3 regions of the Agathobaculum sp. LCP25S3_E8 genome follow, and region 1 is predicted to be linked to each of the others. Evidence: predicted binding sites of a transcription regulator. Region 1 holds the regulator's gene; each other region holds the start of a gene.

Region 1 (8,929 bases):
GTTCTCAGACCGCTGAGCTGATCTTCGAAGACGTGCATCTGCCGGCTGACCGTCTGCTCGGCAAGGAGAACGGCGGCTTTAAGATTGCTATGATGACGCTGGACGGCGGCCGTATCGGTATCGCTTCTCAGGCACTCGGCATTGCGCAGGGCGCTCTGGACAAGGCGATCCAGTACATGAAGGAGCGCGTTCAGTTCGGCAAGACGCTGGACAAGTTCCAGGGCCTGCAGTGGATGGTAGCCGATATGTACACCCAGATCGAGGCTGCTCGTCTGCTCGTTCGCCGCGCGGCGTTCAACCACGACGTTGGTCTGCCGTTCACTAAGGAAGCTGCTATGGCGAAGCTGTACGCTTCTGAGGTTGCAATGGACGTTACCACCAAGTGCGTACAGATCTACGGCGGCTACGGTTACATCCGTGAGTACCCGATGGAGCGCATGATGCGTGACGCCAAGATCACCGAGATCTACGAGGGCACTTCTCAGGTTCAGAGAATGGTCATCGCCGGTCAGGTTCTGCGCTAAGTAAAGGAGGAAAACTGAACTATGAAGGCTATTGTTTGTGTAAAGCAGGTTCCGGATACCTCCGGTAAGGTTGCAGTCAATCCCGACGGCACTCTGAACCGCGCATCCATGGAAACCATCACCAACCCGGACGACCTCAACGCGGTTGAGGCTGCTCTCAAGCTCAAGGACGAGACCGGCTGCAAGGTCGTTGTCATCACCATGGGCCCGGCACCGGCAGAAGGCATGCTCCGTGAGCTGCTCGCACGCGGTGCGGACGAGGCGGTTCTGGTTTCCGCTCGTGAGTTCGGCGGTTCCGATACCTTTGCTACCTCCCAGATCCTCGCGGCTGCTGTCAAGAAGGTTGGCCTTGAGGATGACGATATCGTATTCTGCGGCCGTCAGGCTATCGACGGCGACACCGCGCAGGTAGGCTCTCAGATCGCCGAGAAGCTCGGCATCCCGCAGATCTCCTACGCTGCCGACATTAAGAAGGAAGGCAACACCGTCACCGTTAAGCGTATGCTCGAGGACGGCTACATGACCATCCAGACAAAGACTCCGTGCCTGCTGACCTGCATCAAGGAGCTGAATGTTCCGCGTTACATGTCTTTGGGCGGCATTATGGATTGCTACTCCAAGCCGGTTACGGTTTATGATTACAATACCCTCAAGGACGATCCGCTGATCGATCCCACCACCATCGGCCTGAAGGGTTCTCCCACCAACATCTTCAAGTCCTTTACGCCCCCGCAGAAGGGCCAGGGCAAGATGCTCGAAGGTGCTGACAAGGCTACCTGCGAGACCCTCGCAGCTGAGCTTCTCAAGAAGCACATCATCTGATCGAAAGGAGAAACTATAATGGCTGAATTCAATAACACCAACCTCGCCGATTTTTCCGGCGTATGGGTATTCTGTGAGCAGCGCCAGGGCAAGCTGCAGCCGACCGTGCTGGAGCTGATTTCTGAGGCGCGCAAGCTGGCGGACGATATGGGCACGGAAGTTTGCGGCCTGCTGCTGGGCGGCAAGGGCGTAGGCGACGCAATGGTCAAGGAACTGGGCGCTTACGGCGCGGACAAGGTTCTGGTTGCGGAGGACGACCTGCTCGAGACCTACACCACCGATGCTTACGCAAAGGTGATTTGCGACGTTGTTATGGCTAAGAAGCCGGAAATCATGCTGATCGCGGCGACCAACATCGGCCGTGACCTCGGCCCGCGCTGCGCAGCTCGTCTGCACACCGGTCTGACCGCGGACTGCACGCACCTCGACGTGGACGTTGAGAAGTACGCTGCATTCCTGCAGGAGGCTTCCACGCTGCCGCAGGCACAGATCGACGCGCTCGACCGTGCTGACCGCAACCTGAAGATGACCCGTCCGGCATTCGGCGGTCACCTGATGGCGACCATTATCTGCCCGCGCTTCCGTCCCCAGATGGCAACCGTTCGTCCGGGCGTTCTGAAGAAGGGCGAGTACGACGAGGCGAAGGCAAACGCGGTTGCAGTTGAGAAGGTTGACGTGCAGCTGTCCGATGCGGACCTGCAGACCAAGGTTCTGGAAGTGGTCAAGGAAGCCAAGGAGCTGGTTGACCTGACCGGTGCTGAAGTGGTCGTTTCTGTTGGCCGCGGCATTTCCAAGGACGTTGAGACCGGCATCAAGCTGGCAGAAGAGCTGGCTGGCCTGTTCGGCGGCGTTGTCGGCGGTTCCCGTGCGGCAATTGACTCCGGCTGGCTGACGGCTGACCATCAGGTAGGTCAGACCGGCAAGACCGTACATCCGAAGCTGTATGTTGCGCTGGGCATCTCCGGTGCTATCCAGCACAAGGCTGGCATGCAGGATTCCGAGTGCATCGTAGCAGTCAACAAGGCTGACTCCGCTCCGATCTTCGATGTTGCCGACTACGGCATCTGCGGCGACCTGTTCAAGGTTGTTCCGATGATGATCGACGCCATTAAGGCTGCACAGGCTTCCAAGTAAGTCTGCGCCTGAGGCAATCGGATTTTGCACTGAAATTCATATAAAAACGAGCCTGTCCATTGGGACAGGCTCGTTTTGTTTTGTATATATCACATGTGTGTGCAGAAAATACAAACAAAGCAAAACGCCCGAAAGCGATAAAACCGCTTTCAGGCGTTATTGTGTTCCGGAATACCGGATTTGGTTAGGTATTTCGCTTCTATGCTAAACAATTAGCCCTGCGAAATAGCGCCTACCGGGCAGGTACCTGCGCAGCTGCCGCAGTCGATGCAAGCGTCCGGATTGATCTCGTACTTGCCGTCGCCCTCAGAAATAGCGCCTACCGGGCACTCGCCCGCGCAAGAACCACAGCTGATGCAAGCGTCGCTAATAACATATGCCATTGGTATTGCACCTCCATTTGAATTTACACATTTATTGTAACACAAGAATGAGAAAAAGCAACAAAAAGCAGTGGTTAGCAATGGTTAACTTTTGGCAGGACCAAGTAAAAGTCAGAAAATAAAAAACAATGAAAAAAAGAGATTGAATTAGAAATAAAGAGAAAACAATGGATTTTCAATTGATACATCCGTCAAATGGTCAGAAATGGTCAGAAAATTCTCTTGCGTTTTCATTCAAATTCCCCTATAATATAGACAAAGGTCAGGAAAGGTCAGATAAGAGACCGGGACCGAAGGAGGTGTTCACATGAAAATGTCGGATGTCATAGCCGATTTTATCGGCGAGATGCTTTCGTCGGGCGGCGGCGTGGCCGAGGTGCAGCGCAAAAGTCTGGCGGACCGTTTTTCGTGTGTGCCAAGCCAGATCAACTACGTGATTGAAACACGCTTCACGCCGGAACACGGGTATCTGGTCGAAAGTCAGCGCGGCGGCGGCGGATACATCCGCATCGTGCGGCTGATGGACGACAAGCAGCGCACGCTGCTGGAGGCGGCCCGCGGTATCGGCGGCAGGCTGACGCAAAGCGATGCGGCGCGTCTGACACGCGCGCTGCTGTCGGCAGAGTTGCTGACGCAGCGGGAAGCACAGCTTCTGCTTTCGGCATGCTCGGACGGCGCGCTGGCCGAGGTGGAAAAAACCGACCGCAACCGTCTGCGAGCCGCGATTTTCCGATGCGCGGTGATGGGCATTGCCACAGCATAACAACAGTTAACAAAATCACTTGAGGATAGATTCTCGAAAGGAGAAATGACTTATGAAATGCGAGAAATGCGGCAAGAATGAAGCGACGATGTATTATAAGGAAACCGTAAACGGTGTAACGCGCGAAATGCACCTGTGTGAAGACTGCGCAAAGAAAGAAAATATCGGCGGCGCATTTGAAAATGCGTTTGCCTCGATGAATCATTTCTGGAGCGACCCGTTCCATTCGTTCCTCGGCGGCGGCTTTGGCAGCCTGTGGAACGACATGCTGGGCGCGCCGACGGCGACGCTGCTGGGTACTGAGCGCAAGTGCCCGACCTGCGGCATGACCGAAAGTGAGCTGCGGCGGACCGGCCGTGTGGGATGTCCGGATTGCTACAACACATTCTCGGATATCTTGAATCCATATGTCGAAAAGGTGCACGGCGCAACGCGCCACATCGGCACGGCGCCTGCTGCGCCCGAACAGCCTAAGACCGACCCGATCGAGACGCTGCGCGCACAGCTGAAAACCGCAGTCGAAAACGAAGAGTACGAGCAGGCTGCGCGCCTGCGCGATGAGATTCGCAGAATGGAGGGCGAGCAAAAATGAGCATGTTTGAAATTCATGGCGGTTTTACCGGCCTTGCGGCAACCAGCCGCGTGCGGCTTGCCCGTAACCTGAAGGGGTATCCCTTCCGTTTGACCGAAGCACAACACAAGGAGATCACGGACAAAGTGTTCGCGGCCTTGCAAAATAATCCGACCGTCGGGCCGGAATTTGAGAAAAAACAAATTATCCCGCGCTCGACCGAGGCTTCTCAGCTGGTCGAAGAGCATCTGATTTCGCCCGAGCTGGCACAGAACGGCGGCTGGCTGATTGTCTCCAAGGACGGCGGCGTGTCCATCATGGTGGGCGAGGAAGATCATCTGCGCTTGCAGGTGATTGGCACCGGCCTGTGCCCGAAGGAGTGCTTGGATACGGCAAACCGCATCGCAGCGCTGATTGAAGGCGAGCTGCCGTTCGCTTACGACGAGCGGTTGGGCTATTTGACCGCGTGCCCGACCAACATCGGCACCGGCCTGCGGGCTTCCATCATGCTGCATCTGCCCATGCTGACGGCAACGGGCGAGATTGGCCGAATGACCGGCTACGCCGGCAGCCGTGGCTGCGCGGTGCGCGGCGCATACGGCGAAGGCTCCAAGGCGGTCGGCGGCTTCTATCAGATTTCTAATCAGGTCACGCTGGGCGCTTCTGCGGCTGAGCTGACCGATAAGCTGGTTGAGACTGCAACCACCATCATTGACGCAGAAAAGAAGGCGCGCGAGCAGGTGCGCAGCCAGAACGAAGCTGGTCTGCGCGACCGTATCTACCGCGCGGCAGGCACGCTGCGTTCCGCTTATCTGATTGACACCGGCGAAGCCGTGCAGTGCCTGTCTGACGTGCTGGTCGGCTTGCAAATGGGCTTGCTGTCGGGCGTAGAGCCGCAGAAGCTATATGAACTCGAGCAGCGCATCCGTCCGGCGATGCTGAACGGCGCGCCGCAGGAACGCGACCGCAAACGCGCAGAATTGCTGCGTGAGGCGGCAAAGAACCTGATTTTAGAATAACCGAACTTGGACTTTTCCCTTTCGGAAAGGAGTGTTGACCTATGTTTTATCAGAATCGTTTTACCGAGCGTGCGCAGCAGGCACTGACCAAGGCGCAGGAGGCCGCTGCATCGTTTGGACACAGCTATATCGGCTCGGAGCACCTGCTGCTCGGCCTGTTGCGTGAAGAGGGCGGCCCGGCGGCCAAGGCATTGGCTGCTTGCGGCGTGACCGATGACGCACTGGTGAAGCAGATTGAAGAGCTGTCCGGCCGCGGCACGCCCGACAGCACCGCTCCGCAGGGCATGACCCCGCGCACCAAGCGCATCATTGAGCTGTCCATCCAGTCCGCCGCCCAGATGGGGACGAACTACGTCGGCACCGAACATTTGCTGCTCGGCCTGCTGCGCGAGGGACAGAACGTTGCGCTGACCGCGCTGGCTAACCTCAAGGTCACCCCGCAGATGGTGGCCGAAAAGCTCAGCGAAGTGCTGGGCGGCGTACAACAGGGCGAAGGCCCCGGCGCTGCCGGTGCATCCGGCAAGTCAGGTGACGCGCTCGAGCAGTTCGGCCGCGACCTGACCGCTGCTGCCCGCGAGGGCAAGCTCGACCCGGTTATCGGCCGCAGCAAGGAAATTCAGCGGGTCATTCAGATTCTGTCCCGCCGTACCAAGAACAACCCTGCACTGATCGGCGACCCCGGCGTCGGCAAGACCGCCGTGGTCGAAGGACTGGCGCAGAAGATTGTCGCGGGCGATGTCCCGGAGACGCTGAAGGACAAGCGCGTCGTATCGCTTGACCTGACCGGCATGATCGCGGGCACCAAGTACCGCGGCGAGTTCGAAGAGCGCATCAAAAAGGTCATCGAAGAGCTGACCGCAAACAAGGATACCATTCTGTTCATCGATGAAATGCATATGCTGATGGGCGCGGGCGCTGCTGAGGGAGCGGCAGATGCTGCGAACATTTTGAAGCCCGCCCTGTCCCGCGGTGAAGTGCAGGTCATCGGTGCAACCACGCTGGATGAATACCGCAAGAACATCGAAAAGGACGCAGCGCTCGAGCGTCGTTTCCAGCCCGTTCAGATTGACGAGCCGAGTCCGGAGGACGCAGTCGAAATCCTCAAGGGCCTGCGTGACCGCTACGAAGCACATCACCGCATCAAGATTCCGGATGAAGCCATCGAAGCTGCCGTCAAGCTGTCTGTGCGCTATGTAACCGGTCGTTTCCTGCCGGATAAGGCAATCGACGTTATCGACGAAGCCTGCTCGCGGGTTCGCCTGTCCACGCTGACCACACCGCCCGACCTCAAGCAGATGGAGGACGAAATTACCGCCATCGCCGCGAAGAAGGAAGAGGCTGTCAAGGGGCAGGACTACGAGAACGCCGCCAAGCTGCGCGATGAAGAGAAGAACAAGCGCGAAGCGCTCGAAGCACGCCGCAAGGAGTGGTCTGAGCAGCAGACCAAGACTCACGGCGCGGTAACCGAGGACGACATCGCGGCCGTCATTTCGGGCTGGACCGGCATCCCGGTTGCCCAGATGACCGAGGACGAGGGTCAGCGTCTGCTGCACCTCGAGGATACGCTGCATCAGCGTGTCATCGGCCAGAATGAGGCCGTCACTGCGGTCGCCAAGGCGATTCGCCGCGGCCGTGTCGGCCTGCGCGACCCCAAGCGTCCGATTGGTTCGTTCCTGTTCCTCGGCCCGACCGGCGTAGGCAAGACCGAGCTGTCCAAGGCGCTGGCAGAAGCGATGTTCGGTGACGAAAACGCCATGATCCGCATTGATATGTCGGAATACATGGAAAAGCATGCGGTTTCCCGCATGATCGGTTCGCCTCCGGGATATGTCGGCTACGATGAGGGCGGTCAGCTGTCCGAAAAGGTACGCCGCCATCCGTATTCGGTTGTGCTGTTCGATGAGATCGAAAAGGCACACCCGGATGTGTTCAACATCCTGCTGCAAATCCTTGAGGACGGCGTGCTGACCGACGGTCAGGGCCGCCATGTGGATTTCAAGAATACCATCATCATCATGACCTCCAACATCGGCGCGCAGAAGATTACGGGCAACGCCCGCAAGTCGCTGGGCTTTGCCGAGGGTGGAGAAAATACGGCCGAGCGTACCTTTGAGCAGATCAAGGAGGACGTGCTGAGTGAGCTGAAAACCGTGGTGCGTCCGGAATTCCTCAACCGTATTGACGACATCATCGTGTTCAACCGTCTGAGCGAGGACGAGATTGCCCAGATTGCGGACGGTATGCTGCGCAAGGTTGCCGAGCGTATGCAGGAAATGGGTATCACCATGGATTGGACCGACGCAGCCAAGAAGCATCTTGCCAAGGCTGGTTTCGATCCGGTTTACGGTGCGCGCCCGCTGCGCCGCGCGGTGACGAACGAAGTCGAGGATCTGGTTGCCGAGCAGTCGCTCGAAGGCAAGATCAAGTCCGGCGAACATGTGACGCTGGATGCCGAGGACGACAAGCTGACGCTCCGGTCTGCTGCTGCGGAACAGCCGCAGGCATAAATCAAGCCATACACTCCTCATTCTTATATACAACACCCAAATGGACGACGCCCCCGACGCTATTATGGCATCGGGGGCGTTGTCATGTGTGCAAAAAGGGTTTGTAACGGCCGAAAAATAGAAACTGGGAAACGTCGTTAAAAAAACGTAAAGAAAACGATGGGATTTCGTGCTAAATGACAAAAACTTTTCTGATAAGACCCTGCAAATCAGGGGGAATTGAACATTGAAAACCCGCGAAATCCAGGAGTATAATATGTCGTAAAAACAATTTAAAGGCGCGCACGCACGCATGGCGTCGCGCGGGAAAGGGGAAAGAAAATGAATACCATGCAAATTCTTTCCGTCGTGGTCTTTTTGATCGTTATGCTTGCGATTGTATCGGAAAAGGTACATCGTACCGTGGCGGCGGTAGCAGGTGGAGTTGTGCTAATCTTCCTGCATGTGCTGACGGTGGATGATGCGGTCAGCTACATTGACTTCAGCACGATCGGCGTTTTGATTGGTATGATGCTGTTTGTCGCTGTGGTACGTAACTCCGGTCTGTTTGAGTATGTGGCGATCAAGGCGGCAAAAATCGCGGGAGGCAACCCGTGGAAGATCATGCTGCTGTTTGTCATTCTCACGGCGGTGCTGTCGGCCTTCCTGGACAACGTGACTACGGTCCTGCTGGTCGGCCCGATGACGATTGCGATCACCGGTATTCTGGGGCTTAATCCGGTGCCGTTCTTGTTCACACAGATTCTTGCCTCCAACATCGGCGGTACAGCGACCCTCATCGGTGACCCCCCGAATATCATGATCGGTTCGCAGGCCGGACTGAGCTTTGTGGACTTTGTGCTCAATACCGGCGTGGCAGTTGTCTTTATTATGATTGCGGTCTGCCTGTGCTTCTACTTCCTGTACGGACGCAAGATGGTTGTAGAGCCGGATAAGATGGCAGCAGTTATGCAGCTGGACGAGCAGAAGTCGATTAAGGATCATGCGCTGCTGGTCAAGAGCGTGGTTATGATCGTTCTGGTTGTGCTGGGCTTTGTTTTCCATAGCTCGATCGGCGTAGACTCTTGCGCAATTGCGCTGGCAAGTGCTACAATAATGTTGTTGATCGGTAAGCAGGATACGGAAGAAATCGTGCTCGGTGTAGAATGGTCAACCATTTTGTTCTTCACCGGCCTATTTGTTGTAGTCGGTGGTATGGTGCAGACC
Region 2 (8,929 bases), on a different contig from region 1:
CATATCACTTTACTTATGTCGATTCCACTTATGCCTGTTTCATCAATTCGGCAAGTACCATAACCTTATCTACATTTCCCTCAACTGTAATTTTCCCTTCTGCAAGCGCAACCTGAGGAATCAGTTTACCATTGAGGATTTTTTCCATATTTGTCAAGCTACCGGAAACACAAGCGTCACGGTCAATATACTCATACGGCATAACAGACAACACACCATTGAGAATCTCGATGTAAAAAACGCCCGTAACTTTACCGGTCAGATTGAACTGAACCGCTACTTTTCCCTGCGTTCCAGCAATATCCGCTTTGCTAAGCTTGCTATAGATTTTACCAATCAACTGATCTACGGTCATTGGAATCGCCCCCTGCTCGTATTTGTAATTCTATTATACTTTTTTTTTGAAAAAAAGCAAGTATCTTCTAGTACTTTATCAGGTAAAATCTATAGTCCATTACTTTTCAGCTTTTTCGGATGAACTGGTGATGGCAATGCGGGCAAGTGATATTGATTTTCCCTCTGCCGCGCGGCACACGCAGCCGCTGCTTACACTGCGGGCATTTGAAATAGCGATGTGTCTTTCTATCTCGAAAACGCGCGAGCATATTGCGCAGCCGATTGGAAACCGGCCCCCATCGCCGCAGAAACCACTGGTTCTCCGCGTAGCGAGCCTGAATATTGCGCGAAAACATACGGAAATAGCATAAAATCAGCAGCGCGAGAACGAAGATACCAACCCATCTCCATCTGCTAATCCATTCCACAACAATCAGCACCAAGCCAAGCAGAAGTAATGCATTATTCAGTTGATCGCTTCCGTATCTTCCTGCCATAAAACGGCGCAAAAAATCCATCACTCGACCGCTTCCTTTCCAACGTGGTCATACATGAGGGCAAGCACTTCATCCCGTCCATTTCCCTTTTCGGCCGAAAACGGAATAACCGGCACTTCCTCCGGCAGTAAAAGCGTCTGACGAATCTCCGCCAGATTTCCCTCCAGCTGACTTTTTTTGATTTTATCCAGCTTATTAGCAATCACAACCCAAGGCTTTTCGGATGCACGAAACCATTCCGCCATGGTCACGTCATCCCGTGTCGGTTTATGCCGGATATCCACGATTTGCACACCCAGCGTGAGCAGGTCCATCGCAAAATAGGATTCCATTAACGCACCCCAGCGCTGCTGCTCCGCTTTGGATACGCGCGCATAGCCATACCCCGGCAAATCGACCAGATACATTTTCCGGTCAATCAAAAAATAGTTGATGTGTATGGTTTTTCCAGGCTGTGCACTAACTCTGGCAAAGTTTTTGCGATTGAGCAGCTTATTGATTACCGAACTCTTTCCGACATTGGATTTGCCCGCGAAAACAATCTGCGGCAACGCATCCTTCGGAAAATCACTCTCTTTGACCGCTGAGCGTAAAAACTCTACATTATGCAGATTAAGTGCCGGTTTTTGTTTGTCCATCATTGCATCACCGCCGTTGCCGTCGTGTCGGACTGTCGCGTCACCGGATTGCGCGATGTTTTCTTTCTTTTGCGCGGCCGGCGCGTAAAGTCGATTGCAGTCTCCATCACCGTATCCATGTGCGCAGCCGTGACAAACTCCAGCTTCTCCCGCACCACCGGTTCAATATCCTGCAAATCCGACTCGTTATCCTTCGGGATAACGACCGTACGGATACCCGCGCGGTAAGCTGCCATGGTTTTTTCCCGCAAGCCGCCAATCGGCAGCACACGTCCGCGCAGCGTAACCTCACCGGTCATCGCTACGTCGTGACGCACTGGTGCTTCAGTCAGTGCAGACACCAGTGCCGTTGTGATGGTCACACCTGCAGAGGGGCCATCTTTCGGCACCGCCGCCTCCGGGAAATGGATATGCAGGTCGTTGTCCTTATAGAACATCGGGTCGATGGAAAGCTCATTTGCACGCGAACGAACAAACGTCACCGCCGCCTTAGCGCTTTCCTGCATCACTGTACCCAGATTACCGGTCACCTCAATCTTACCCGTACCGGGAACAACAGCGACTTCTACCTCCAACATTTCACCGCCGACACTCGTCCATGCAAGACCGCTGACAATGCCTACCTCGTCCTTTTTGGTTACGACATCGTCCTTATATCGTGCAACGCCCAGCAGGTCCTCCAAATTCTTCTCTGACACCGTCAGACGACGCCCGCCGTCCGTGATATGCTTGGCCGCCTTTCGGCAGATTTTCGCCAATAACTGTTCCAAACGGCGCACACCCGCTTCGCGCGTGTACCGTGAAATGACCAGTCCCAGCATTTTCTCGGAAATCACGAGCTGTCCCTTATGCAGCCCATGCTTTTCCATCTGCTTGGGCAGCAGATGATGCAACGCTATCTGTCGCTTCTCCTCCTCCGTATACGAGGACAGTTCTATAACCTCCATGCGGTCCAGCAACGGACGCGGCACGGTGGACAGATCATTTGCCGTAGTCAGGAACAGCACATCCGACAGGTCAAATGGCAGCTCGACATAATGGTCACGGAATGCGACATTCTGCTCGGTGTCCAATACCTCCAGCATGGCCGCGGCGGGATCGCCCCGAAAATCGTTGCCCATCTTATCAATTTCATCCAACAAAAGCAACGGATTGGATGTACTCGCACGACGCAGCGCATCCATAATACGCCCGGGCATCGCCCCGATATAGGTCTTGCGATGGCCACGAATATCCGCTTCATCCCGCACGCCGCCTAAGCTCATGCGCGCATAATTACGCCCCATTGCCTCCGCAATAGATTTTGCAATCGAAGTCTTGCCCACGCCCGGCGGGCCTACCAGACAAAGCACCTGCCCACGCAGCTCAGGTGCAAGCGTCTTGACCGCCAGGAACTCCATAATGCGCTCCTTGACCTTCTTTAAACCGTAGTGGTCACGGTCCAAAATTGCCTGCGCTTCGCCCAAGTCCAACCGTTCCTCGCTCTTTTTATTCCAAGGCAACTCCAGCACGGTATCCAGATAGGTGCGCACGACACCTTGTTCTGCGCTGGAACCACTCAGTTTGGCAAAGCGGTCCACTTCATGGATGAGCTTGTCCTCACACTCCTGCGGCAGATGCAGCTCAAGAACACGTTTCCGATAGTTCTCCGCCTCCGCAGTGACATCCTGTTCGCCAAGCTCACTCTGAATCACTTTAATTTGCTCACGCAGGTAATATTCCCGCTGATTTTTGTCAATCTGTGTCTTTAGTTCGTCCTGAATCTCATTCTCAATCTTGAGAATTTCGGTTTCCTCGCCCAGAAGTCGAATCACCATCGCCAGACGGCGCGTGACATTCAGCTCCTCCAAAATCTCCTGCTTCGCTTCGACTTCGACCGACAGATTCTGCGCGATGTAATCTGCCAGCCATCCCGGCTCACCGCCCTCTGCAACCGTCATCTCCACATCCTGCGAAATACGGCCGGCATTCTGCGCATACTCTGCAAACCGTTCCTGTGCCGTACGCACCAGTGCCTGTGCACGCCGCTCGGTCACACCGATGACATAATCACTCAGCTCCTCAACGTCAGCAAAAATGCAGTCATCCTGCTTTTCGGGCGCTGTAAACTGATGCGCCAGCGCACGGGTGCGACCCTCGACGAGCACACGAATATTATCGCCCGGCAAGCGCAAAATCTGCCGCACCATGCATATGGTTCCAATTTGATATAAATCACCCGGTGACGGCACGTCGGTTTTCAATTCACGCTGCGCCGTTAGGAAAATCATCTGTCCACTTTTCATCGACGCTTCCAGCGCACGAATCGACATCAGACGCCCAACGTCGAAATGAATAATCATATTAGGAAAGGCGGTTAAGCCGCGCAGCGGCAGCACCGGCAGCCGCTTGAACTCCGCCTCGGTTGTTACAGTCATAGTTCTCTCCTCACACGCGGAAAAATAATTAGATAGAGTCAGTATAGTATATTTTTCTCGGTTTGTAAAGCATCCACAAACAGTAATAGACAAAAAACGCGGGTGAAACCAGCGGTTCCCCCACGTTTTTTTGCAATTTTATGCGCTTTTTGTTGGTTTTGAGCGTTTTTCGCCTTTTTTCGAAGACGCAGCCCCGGAAGGAAGCGCTGCACGCCCACCGTGTTCGATCAGCGGCTCGCCTTCCCCCGTCACAGTTTCCCGTGTGATAACCACACGGCTGACGCTTGTGTCGGACGGAATGCGGAACATAATGTCCGTCATCACGCTTTCCAGCACGCCGCGAAGACCACGCGCGCCCGTTTTACGGGCAAGAGCGGTCTTTGCGACCTCCTCGAGTGCATCCGGTGCAAACTCCAGCATCACGCCGTCCATGGCCAGCAAAGTCTGATACTGCTTAACCAGCGCGTTCTTCGGCTCCTGCAAAATACGCACCAAGGCTTTCTCATCCAGCGTATCCAGCGAAACCACAGCCGGCAGACGGCCAATCAATTCAGGAATCAGCCCATACTTCATCAGGTCATGCGGCTCAATCTGGGCAAGCAGTTGATCGGTCTGATCCTCCTGCTGGCTCTTAACCTCAGATCCAAAGCCCATGCCCTGTTTTCCGATGCGCTTCTGAATGATACCTTCAATACCATCAAAGGCACCGCCGCAAATAAACAGAATGTTGCTCGTATCAATCTGGATAAATTCCTGATGCGGATGCTTACGGCCGCCCTGCGGCGGCACATTGGCCGTCGTACCCTCCAGCATCTTGAGCAGTGCCTGCTGGACGCCCTCACCCGATACATCGCGTGTAATAGAGGGATTTTCGCTCTTGCGGGCAATCTTGTCAATCTCATCGACATAGATAATGCCATGCTCTGCCAGCTCGACATCAAAGTCGGCCGCTTGAATCAAGCGCAGCAGAATATTTTCCACATCTTCACCAACATAACCTGCTTCTGTCAGCGTGGTGGCGTCCGCGATTGCGAAAGGCACCTGCAACGTTTTTGCCAGTGTCTGCGCAAGCAGCGTTTTACCCGAACCGGACGGACCCAGCATCAGAATGTTGGATTTCTGCAATTCCACATCGGTTTCCGGATGGTAAATACGTTTATAGTGATTGTACACCGCAACCGAAAGCGCAATCTTCGCACGCTCCTGTCCGATGACATATTCATCCAGCACCGCCTTCAGTTCCTGCGGCGTGGGCAGTTTTTCCGGCTCAATTGCCGCCTGCTCCGCGCGATCCTCCGGCGCGAAATCCAGCTCATCCTCCAGAATGCTGGTGCATACGCCGATGCACTCATCGCAGATATATACGCCGGGGCCTGCAATCAACTTGCGGACACGTCCCTGCGGTTTTCCGCAAAACGAACATTTCAGCGTCTTATCATCATCAAAATTCGGCATTTGGCACCTCTACCCTACACTTATCAATGCTTATCAAACACCTTGTCGATAAGGCCGTATTCCACTGCTTCCTCTGCGGACATGAAGTTATCACGCTCGCAGTCCGCAGTAACCACCTCGATCGGCTTGCCGGTGTTTTCGGACAAAATCTTATTCATACGCTTCTTGATAATTTCAAGACGCTTCAGATGAATCGCCATATCGGTAATCTGTCCCTGTGTGCCGGCGGACGGCTGATGAATCATAATTTCGGCATTAGGCAGCGCATAACGCTTTCCCTTTGCGCCCGAGGACAGCAAAAATGCGCCCATAGATGCTGCCATACCGATGCAGATGGTCGATACGTCGCACTTAATATAATTCATCGTATCATAAATCGCCATACCTGCCGTAACCGAACCACCCGGGCTGTTGATATACAGGGAAATATCCTTGTCCGGGTCCTGGGCTTCCAGATACAGAAGCTGCGCCACAACCAGCGAAGCGGTCGTATCGTTGACCTCCTCGCACAGCATCACAATGCGGTCGTTGAGCAGACGGGAATAAATATCAAACGAACGCTCGCCGCGGCCGGTCTGTTCGATGACCATTGGGACTAAACTCACTTGGAAAACTCCTTTCGAGAATTCAATGAAAACCACAGTTTCCATCGAGCCACGCCCTTACCGGCAATGCCGGAAGGACTATTGCGCCAAAGAAGTTCCCTCTGTGTGGAAACTTCTTTGGCCTTTGTATAAAAAGCGCGGGCAACGCTCGCGCTTTTTATGAAACCAGCCGCATAGCGACCGATTTCTGTTTTACTGCGCATGCGCGCGGAAAACGGATTACTCCGCAGTCTCTTCAGCTGCCTCTTCGTCCGCCTTCTTCTTAGAAGATGCCTTCTTCACCTTGGCATGCTTCTTAATGAACTCCAGCGCGTTGGAAATCTTCAAATCGTCGCTCAGCGCCTCGGCAGACACGATGGACTTGACCTTCTCCACATCCATCTTGTACTGCTCCGCCATCTTAGCATATTCCTCTTCCATTTCCTTGTCGGAAACTGCGATGGACTCCAGCTCTGCAACCTTTTCGAGTGCCAGACGAATCTTCACCTGACGCTCTGCCTGCGCCTGGAACATTGCGCGGAATGCACCCATCTCGGTACCGGTCATGGTCAGGTACTGCTCCAGCGTCATACCCTGCATCTGCACACGATAGCGGAAATCCTGAACGATGGAGTCAATTTGACCCTCAATCATCGCCTGCGGGATATCCGCCTTCAGGTTCTCGATTACCGCGTCGAGCACCTTTTCCTCAAAGGCATGGTCTGCCGCTTCCTGACGCTCCTTCTTCAAGCGATCGGAAATCTCCTTCTTCAGGTCATCCAGCGTCTCGCAGGTCTCGGAAACATCCTTTGCGAACTCGTCATCCAGCTCCGGCAGAATGGTTTCCTCTACCTTGTGTACCTTGCACTTAAACACGGCTTCCTTACCAGCCAGCTCCTTAGCATGGTAATCCTCCGGGAAGGTAACGGTAACGTCCTTCTCGTCGCCCGCCTTGCAGCCAATCAGCTGATCCTCAAAGCCCGGAATGAACGTACCCGAACCCAGTGTCAGCGCATGATGCTCCGCCTTGCCGCCCTCAAAGGCAACGCCATCGACAAAGCCCTCGAAGTCAATATCAACGGTATCGTTCTTCTTTGCCTTGCGGTCAACGGTCTCGGTGCGCGCATTGCGCTGCGCCAGACGGTTCAGCTCCGCCTTCACGTCCGCAGCCAGAACCTTGACGGTTTCCTTCTCAACCTCGATGCCCTTGTACTCGCCCAGTTCAACCTCCGGCTCAACCGGCACCTTGGCGATGATGGTCAGGCCGCCCTCTTCTGCCGGGTCGCCCAGATCAACATCCGCACGGCCAACCGGCTTGATGCCGGACTTCTCAACGGCCATTTCCATAGCCTCGGGATATATGATATTGAAAGCCTCTTCAAAGAACACGCCTTCGCCATACAGCTTTTCGATCATCTTGCGGGGCGCCTTGCCCTTGCGGAAGCCCGGAACTGTGATATTCTTACCGGTCTTCTTAAACGCCTTGTCCTTAGCAGCCTCAAACTCCGCCTTGGTGATTTCGATGGTCAGCGCAACGACGCTGTGCTCCTGCTTTTCCGTGTTTTTCAGTTCCATGTTGCCAAACTCCTTACTTCAATACTTCTATTGTATCTAAATCATTCTACCAGATTATTCTGTAGATTTCCATACTTTTTTCTACTTTTTCAAAAAAACCGGGGTAAAATCCACATGATCGCCCGAAACCAGTCGCCACTCGATTCCGTCATGCATTCCCTCGACCGCCCAGCGCAGGCTTTCCGAATGCAAATGACCATAAATACAGCGGGAAACGCCGTATTTCTGCATCAATTCAATCATCGGACCGCACCGGAAATTCGCGTACAGAGGAGGATAATGCAGAAAGCAGATGATTTCCTCAGGCTGTTGCGCGGCCCCCAATTTGAGAGACGCTTCCAAACGCAATAATTCGCGCCGAAATATCTTTTCATTATGGGGGTCGGAAAAGTCTTCCTCAAAGGGCCATCCGCGTGTACCGCACAACGCAGTCTTTTGATAGAAAAAGCAATTATTATGCAGAAAATCAATCGTGGTAAACCCATTTTCCTCTAAAAAACGGTGCATTTTTTTTGCCGTCTCCCACCAGAGATCGTGGTTTCCTTTGAGGATGAGTTTGCGTCCGGGCAGCGACTCCAGCAGCGCAAAATCGCCCTGCGCTTCGGTAAGGCTGATGCCCCACGAGATATCACCGCCCAACACAACGGTATCTTCCGGCGCGATGAGTGCATTCCAGTTTTTAATGATTTTTTCCGTATATCCCTGCCATCGTCCGCCGAAAATATCCATCGGCTTTTGCACGCCCGTCGCCAGATGCAAGTCGGCCAGCGTATACAGCGCCATGCTTACAGATCCTTGAGCAGCTCGACCGTGGACAGGATTTCCGTCTTGTCCACCACGCGGTCAAAGCGCGGCTGTTTGTCCGCCAGCGCAGCAAGCGGCGCAGGTGCAGCAACACCAGTCAACTCAGTCAGAACGGCAAGCTGAGACACATCATCCTTTTCCAGCGTGCCGCCCAGCGATTCAATGACCGAACGACAGAACTTAAACGGCGAAGCCGTAGACGCGATAACGGTCGGTGTCTGGTCGCCCGTGCGCGCACGATAGTCCTCATAAACACGCACCGCAACCGCCGTATGCGTATCGCACAGGTAGTGCTCGTGCTCCCACAGCGCACGAATGGTCTCCGCAGTCTGCTCGTCGTCGCAGCAGCCCGCATCGAAGTCCGCGGCAATCTTCGCAAATACCGCTTCCGGCGCTTGATAGCTGCCGTCCGTGGACAGGCGCTGCATCAGCTCCGCAACCAGCTTATCATCAAAGTCGGACGCAAAGAACAGCAGACGCTCCAGATTGGACGAAATTAAGATATCCATCGAGGGCGAAGTGGTGGTATAGAAATCACGGTTTTTGTCATATACGCCGTTCTTCTTGAAAAAGTCGGTTAACACATTATTGCGATTAGATGCGCAAATAAACTTATTCACCGG
Region 3 (6,199 bases), on a different contig from region 1:
GGCTGGCTTTGCTATTCGGTAGCCAGACGAATGCTTTTGGTCGCCATGTTATTTCTAAAAGCAAGATCATGTTCTACGAAGATCATGGTAGGAGAAAATTCTCTAATCAGATTTTCAATTTGCATTCGAGAATAGATGTCAATATAGTTAAGAGGTTCATCCCACACATACAGATGCGCTTGTTCACAAAGGCTTTTTGCTATCAACACTTTTTTCTTTTGTCCCGCCGAAAAATCTTCCATTTTCTTTTCAAACTGTATTCGTGAAAAATCCATTTTCCGTAAGATTGCCTTAAACAAACTTTCATCAACACGATTGGCTTCCGCAAACTCTGATAACGAACCGTTCAGCATAGAAGTATCTTGAGGTACATAGGACAATATCATGCCAGAACCTATTGCAACTGTCCCACGATGTTCTATTTGTTGCCCAACCAGTAGCTTTAGAAGGCTCGTTTTCCCAGAACCATTTTTTCCATAAAGGGCAATGCGTTCTCCCTGTTTTACTGTAAACGAGATTGGCTGGCAGACATTTTTGCCGTCAAAAATCGGTACAACATCAGAGAAAGTCACTAAGGTATCTGAAAAATAGAGAAGCGGAGCGATTTTCAAATCTTCTACGGTTTCCAAATTTTTGAGAAGGCCGGACTTTTCCTCGATTGCACGTTGCTGCCGCACTTCGATAGCCTTTGAGCGTTTCATCATTTTGGCAGATTTGTGACCAATATACCCTCGATCAACCGGGCCGTTCCCATATTTTGACGCTTCAATTCGGTCTGACCAGACAGAAGTTCTTTTAGCTGCCTTTTGCATATTATCAATGCTTTTTTTCAGCTTCACATTTTGAGCGAGTTCAAATTCTTGTTGACGCTGGAAGTTGGTAAACCAAGTAGAAAAATTTCCGCTTTGCACTTCGATGTTTGACCGATTGATCGACAGGATATGGTCAACACAGCCATCTAAAAAACAGCGATCATGAGAGACTAAAATGAATCCCTTTTTCCGTTTCAGGTATGCTGAAACGGTTTCTCTGGCTTCCATATCCAAATGGTTTGTCGGTTCATCAATCAGTAAAAAGTGTCCATCATTCAGAAAGAGGGTGGCAAGCAGCACCTTGGTCTGCTCCCCATTGGAAAGCGTAAAAAATGGTCTCCAAAGCACATCATCACGGACTTCCAGATAGGATAGTTCTCTCAACAGCTCCCATTCTTCCGCCAGCGGGCAGACTTCCGAGAGAATGTCCGCAGTTAATCTGTTTTTATTGCTAACAGGGTATGGAAAGTAATCAAATTGCACAGAGGCTTGTATTTTCCCATGGTATTCGTACTTTCCAAGCAGAAGATTTAGAAAAGTTGTTTTACCTCTGCCATTTCTACCAATGAACCCAAGTTTCCAATCTGTATCAATTTGAAAATTGACATTTTCAAAAATGTTATCATAGCTGGATGGATAGGCAAAGGTAAGGTTCTCGACTCGGATCATCGACATATCGCATTCCTCCTTTATTCCGGGGATAAAGAACATAAAATAAGAGCTGCAAGAAAGTCAATTCTTGCAGCTCGTCACAGCATAATAGTACCACCCCTATCAAGAGTGATACGCCTACGATATATCGAGTGAATAGACTTTTAACTTTCTTGCAATGGGTACAATGGTACTGTAAAACACAGTATCACTGTATATTCCAATTTATTTGCAAGAAAAGTTAATCATCTTTCCACCTCACCTCTAATTTTATGTATGTTAGTGTATCACAAAGACACAAGCAAGTCAAGGAAAAGGGCAATGATGATAATGAGTATAAGGCAGGGTACTTTCTGTTTTTGCTTCTCTGCGGGATATGAGATTTCGTAAAATCCGATTTAGATGTTAAGGCTCATGTATAAAAGCGGATAAGGATTGCCCTGTTCGTCAAGGTCTGTCCTTTTATAAACCTGAAAGCCCATGTGTTCATAAAAGCCCTTGGCCTGTGGGTTTTGCTCATTCACAGCCACCCGCTCTACGGCATAGGTTTTAATCCCATATTGGAGCAGGCGCTTTCCGAGCCCCTTTCCTCTTTCTTCCGGGGAAATGAACAGCATTTCCAAGGTGCCGTCCTTGATCCCCATAAAAGCCCCGGGGCAGCCCCTATCATCTTCTGCGATCATCAAATGCGCAATTCCAGCGAGCGCCTGCGGTACATATTCTTTTATCTTTTTGATTTCACTGTCCGACAGAAACAGGTGTGTTGCTCTTACAGAACTTTCCCATACCGTCAGCAGCCGATTTATGAAATCCGCCGTCCTGTTTTTGGTTTCTACTTCAATGAATCTCATTTTTCCTTTTTGCATATCTAATTTCTCATTTTCTTCCCCGCTGCGGGTTTGGATTTTTCAGCAAGTCCGACTTCTGTGCAATCCTTTTCAGCCATTTCTTTTCCTCCTCCGACAGCTTCCCATAGTTCAGTTTGAGCCGCTTGCAGATAAAGGCCATCGCAGCCTGTTCCGGGTCGCTGTTTGGGCTGGCGGCTTCTTCGGCGGTCTGCAAGAAATCTTCCAGAGGATTGTCCTCCGGGACACTGAAAAAATCGTCCTTGTGGGCTTTCCGCAGGTCAAGGGCTATCTTGTTTATATCCTGCTGTATCACATGGCGGCAAAAGCTGTCATCGTCAATGTGGGCGGCGATCAGCTGCCTTAACTGCGGGTCGGTCAGACCGGGATTGTGCTGCTTCATAATAGTTGCGCTCACAGCGTCCACAATGGCGTTTGCCCCCTGTACCTGCTTTGCCGCTATGCCGTTTACATAGATTTCAAGGTCAGCCATGAGCCGGGGAAAATCCGGGTGCGTCGCCAGTTCACACAGGAGGGCATTATCCACCAGCCTGCTTTTCAAAAATTCAATCATATCATCACTCAAACGCAGGTCTGCAAGATCGGCGTTTGGGTGATTTTTTGTTTCAGAACGGCACAGCAGATAATCAACGGACACTTCGTAAAACTTTGCCAGCTGGATAAGGGCATAGTGGCTGATGTCCTTGAACTTGTCCCCCTCATAGCTGCCTAACGCAGACTTGGAGAGATGGGTTTCTTCCGCAAGCTGCTCCAGCGTCAGGCCACGCTCCACACGCAGGTCTTTCAGGCGTTCTTGTATGGATAGTTCCATGTTCTCCCTCCTTGTCTGCTCGACAAACTGGAATTGCCTAAAGCAGTAAAGCAGTACCCCTTACAATTTTTTCTTTTACTGCTGATACAGTATCTTTGACTGAGTGCGTAGTTGTATCAATAACATTTGATTCATAGATTCCTAAATTGGAAAATTGTTCCCACATCGTTTCAACTAATTCAATATTTGTTTCTCTGTCTAACTTTGAGCGTTTGATAGCTCTCTTCATAGTTTCTTCTTTACTTGCTCTTAAAACGATATAGTGTACTTCATAATGCTCTTGAACAATGTTGAGCCACGGCTCTAAAAACCACGGTCCTACAATACCATCTACAATTACATCATATCCACCACGAGCATATCGCTTCGCGGCTTCTAAAAATGCTTCAATGACAATCAAATTTTGCTCATTTGATTCTGGCAAATATGGTGGTATTGCCCCTTTACTCAAATAATGATAAAAGTCATCTGTGTGCATATGCACAGATTTTTCCAAATCCGATTCTTTTGCAACAGTAGATGCCGTTGTAGTTTTCCCCGTCCCCGGCGAACCTGTGATTACAATAATTCTACCTTGATCCATCTATGTGTTACCTCCACAACTTCAAATTTACTGTTCAGTTTCTTCCATTCTACCACAATTCCGAGAGCGTGGAAATGGGGGGATTTTCAGGCAGATTTCCCACCTTTCGGATATACGGGACGGGCGGTCATTTCGGTGTAGACTTAGGTTAGTTCATCGATGGACAGCACCTTGAAAACCGAATGACCGTCCGAAAAGGAATACCCCCGGCTGGGGAAGCACCGCAAGGAGCCGACTTCTGGACACTTTGTCCAGAGGTCACTTTGGGACAAGTTGTCCCGAAGTTATGGTGAGCGTGCCAACGCCGGAACACGCCGCAGGAATGGGGCAGGAAGCCTTTTCGGGGAGAACGGCAGCGGAAAGCAAAACGGAGGGAACGCATGAAAAATAATCCCTACAAAGACTTGCCGCCGCTGGAATGCAGGCCGGACGGTTCCCTTTACCGCATGACCCCGGCGCAGCGGAAACGGGCAAGCGCCCTGATACGCCGGGAGTGCTGTTGCTGTGAGGACGGCAACTGCATTGCCCTTGACGATGGGGACACCTGCACCTGCCCGCAGACGATTTCTTTCTCGGTCTGCTGTAAGTGGTTCCGCTGGGCGGTCTTGCCGCTGGACGGGACGCTGGAAGCGGAAATTTTCCGGGATAAGGACTTGAAACGCTGTGCGGTCTGCGGCGGTGTGTTCGTCCCCAAATCCAACCGGGCAAAATACTGCCCCGGCTGTGCCGCCAGAGTTCACAGGCGGCAGAAAACAGAAAGTGAACGGAAAAGGAGGTCTGCTGTGGACAGTTAGGAGCGAAAAAAGCCTTGATTTATCAGGCTTTGCAAGCCCCAAACCGGGGCAGGTGGTATAAAGTATCGCCCGCCCCGGAAAACGGGCTTCTAACCGTCCACAAAACGAACTATGACAAATACCATCTATATCCACCAGCCGGAAAAGGCGTTCAGCTTCACCCGGCTCCCGAATTTTCTCTTTGAAGCCCCCACATTCAAGCCCCTGTCCAACGAGGCAAAGGTTCTGTACGCCTTTATCCTGCGCCGGACAGAGTTATCCCGCAAGAATGGGTGGGCGGATGACTGCGGACGGATTTTCCTGTATTACCCTATCTGTGAAGTGGTCACACTGCTCCATTGTGGGCGGCAGAAAGCGGTGAATACCCTGCGGGAACTGCAATACGCCGGACTGGTGGAGATCCAGAAGCAGGGCTGTGGAAAACCCAACCGCATTTTCCCAAAATCCTATGAAGCGGTTCCAAACACCGACTTTAAGAAATCCCGTTCTGGTACACCGGAGGACTGAAAACCGTACCCATGAAGTACGGAAATCACTCCTGAGACGTACGAAAACCGGACGGTATATAGAAATACAAAGATAAAAAGACTGATTTATATTCTATCCATTCCAATCCTATCCGAGCTATTTTCTGCGGGATTTTCCCTGTGGAAAACCCCGGATAGGAAAGGAATGGGGAAAGGAGCAGAATGGCACAACACGCAATTTTACGGTTTGAGAAGCACAAGGGCAACCCGGCAAGGCCGCTGGAAGCCCATCACGAAAGACAGAAAGAACAGTATGCCAGCAATCCCGACATTGACACAAGCCGGAGCAAATACAACTTCCATATCGTCAAGCCGGAGGGACGCTATTACCACTTCATTCAGAGCCGGATTGAGCAGGCCGGGTGCCGAACCCGCAAGGACAGCACACGGTTTGTCGATACGCTGGTAACTGCCAGCCCGGAGTTTTTCAAGGGGAAATCCCCAAAGGAGATACAGGCGTTTTTCCAGAGGGCGGCGGACTTCCTCATTGGCCGGGTAGGACGGGAAAATATCGTGTCGGCGGTGGTACACATGGACGAGAAAACGCCCCACCTGCATTTGACCTTTGTTCCGCTGACAAAGGACAACCGCCTGTGTGCAAAGGAGATTATCGGCAACCGGGCAAACCTGACGAAGTGGCAGGACGATTTTCACGCCTATATGGTGGAGAAATATCCTGACTTGGAGCGTGGGGAGAGCGCCAGCAGGACAGGCCGGAAGCATATCCCCACCCGGCTTTTCAAACAGGCGGTTTCCCTCTCCCGGCAGGCAAGAGCCATTGAAGCCACACTGGACGGCATTAACCCGCTGAACGCCGGAAAGAAAAAAGAGGAAGCCCTCTCCATGCTGAAAAAGTGGTTCCCGCAGATGGAGAATTTCTCCGGGCAGTTGAAAAAGTACAAGGTCACAATCAATGACCTGCTGGCGGAGAATGAGAAGTTGGAAGCAAGGGCAAAGGCCAGCGAAAAAGGAAAGATGAAAGATACGATGGAACGGGCAAAGCTGAAAAGCGAACTGGACAATTTACAGCGGCTGGTTGACCGTATCCCGCCGGAAGTGCTGGCGGAGCTGAAACGGCAGCAGCGAACAAGAGGGAGGTAAACGCTATGAACAGAAATTCAAGCTGCATGATGAAAAATAATCATACGGAGGACA

Evidence for each region. The regulator CtsR, encoded in region 1, represses protease genes until heat stress. The targets are predictions, from matches to a motif close to AAGGTCAANNAAGGTCAAAT.
Region 2: the regulator CtsR is predicted to act here: its motif matches at 6,054-6,073, upstream of clpP (ATP-dependent Clp endopeptidase proteolytic subunit ClpP).
Region 3: the regulator CtsR is predicted to act here: its motif matches at 3,978-3,997, upstream of ACTQ34_RS14170 (cysteine-rich VLP domain-containing protein).

Annotation. Positions count from the first base shown of each region.
Region 1 covers NZ_JBQKJR010000010.1:56,101-65,029, forward strand. Annotated here, with positions in the region: gene ACTQ34_RS05770 (acyl-CoA dehydrogenase) at 1-524, shown strand, start outside; gene acrB (acryloyl-CoA reductase electron transfer subunit gamma) at 546-1,346, shown strand; gene acrA (acryloyl-CoA reductase electron transfer subunit beta) at 1,365-2,480, shown strand; gene ACTQ34_RS05785 (DUF362 domain-containing protein) at 2,693-2,863, opposite strand; gene ACTQ34_RS05790 (CtsR family transcriptional regulator) at 3,171-3,626, shown strand; gene ACTQ34_RS05795 (UvrB/UvrC motif-containing protein) at 3,679-4,218, shown strand; gene ACTQ34_RS05800 (ATP--guanido phosphotransferase) at 4,215-5,216, shown strand; gene ACTQ34_RS05805 (ATP-dependent Clp protease ATP-binding subunit) at 5,258-7,723, shown strand; gene ACTQ34_RS05810 (ArsB/NhaD family transporter) at 8,045-8,929, shown strand, end outside.
Region 2 covers NZ_JBQKJR010000013.1:51,428-60,356, reverse strand. Annotated here, with positions in the region: gene ACTQ34_RS06965 (SCP2 sterol-binding domain-containing protein) at 29-355, opposite strand; gene ACTQ34_RS06960 (hypothetical protein) at 462-854, opposite strand; gene yihA (ribosome biogenesis GTP-binding protein YihA/YsxC) at 854-1,474, opposite strand; gene lon (endopeptidase La) at 1,471-3,888, opposite strand; gene clpX (ATP-dependent Clp protease ATP-binding subunit ClpX) at 4,027-5,343, opposite strand; gene clpP (ATP-dependent Clp endopeptidase proteolytic subunit ClpP) at 5,367-5,948, opposite strand; gene tig (trigger factor) at 6,168-7,502, opposite strand; gene ACTQ34_RS06930 (metallophosphoesterase) at 7,584-8,285, opposite strand; gene thrC (threonine synthase) at 8,288-8,929, opposite strand, start outside.
Region 3 covers NZ_JBQKJR010000051.1:17,244-23,442, reverse strand. Annotated here, with positions in the region: gene ACTQ34_RS14190 (Lsa family ABC-F type ribosomal protection protein) at 12-1,487, opposite strand; gene ACTQ34_RS14185 (GNAT family N-acetyltransferase) at 1,862-2,314, opposite strand; gene ACTQ34_RS14180 (helix-turn-helix domain-containing protein) at 2,340-3,140, opposite strand; gene ACTQ34_RS14175 (AAA family ATPase) at 3,178-3,723, opposite strand; gene ACTQ34_RS14170 (cysteine-rich VLP domain-containing protein) at 4,104-4,517, shown strand; gene ACTQ34_RS14165 (replication initiator protein A) at 4,629-5,024, shown strand; gene mobV (MobV family relaxase) at 5,207-6,145, shown strand.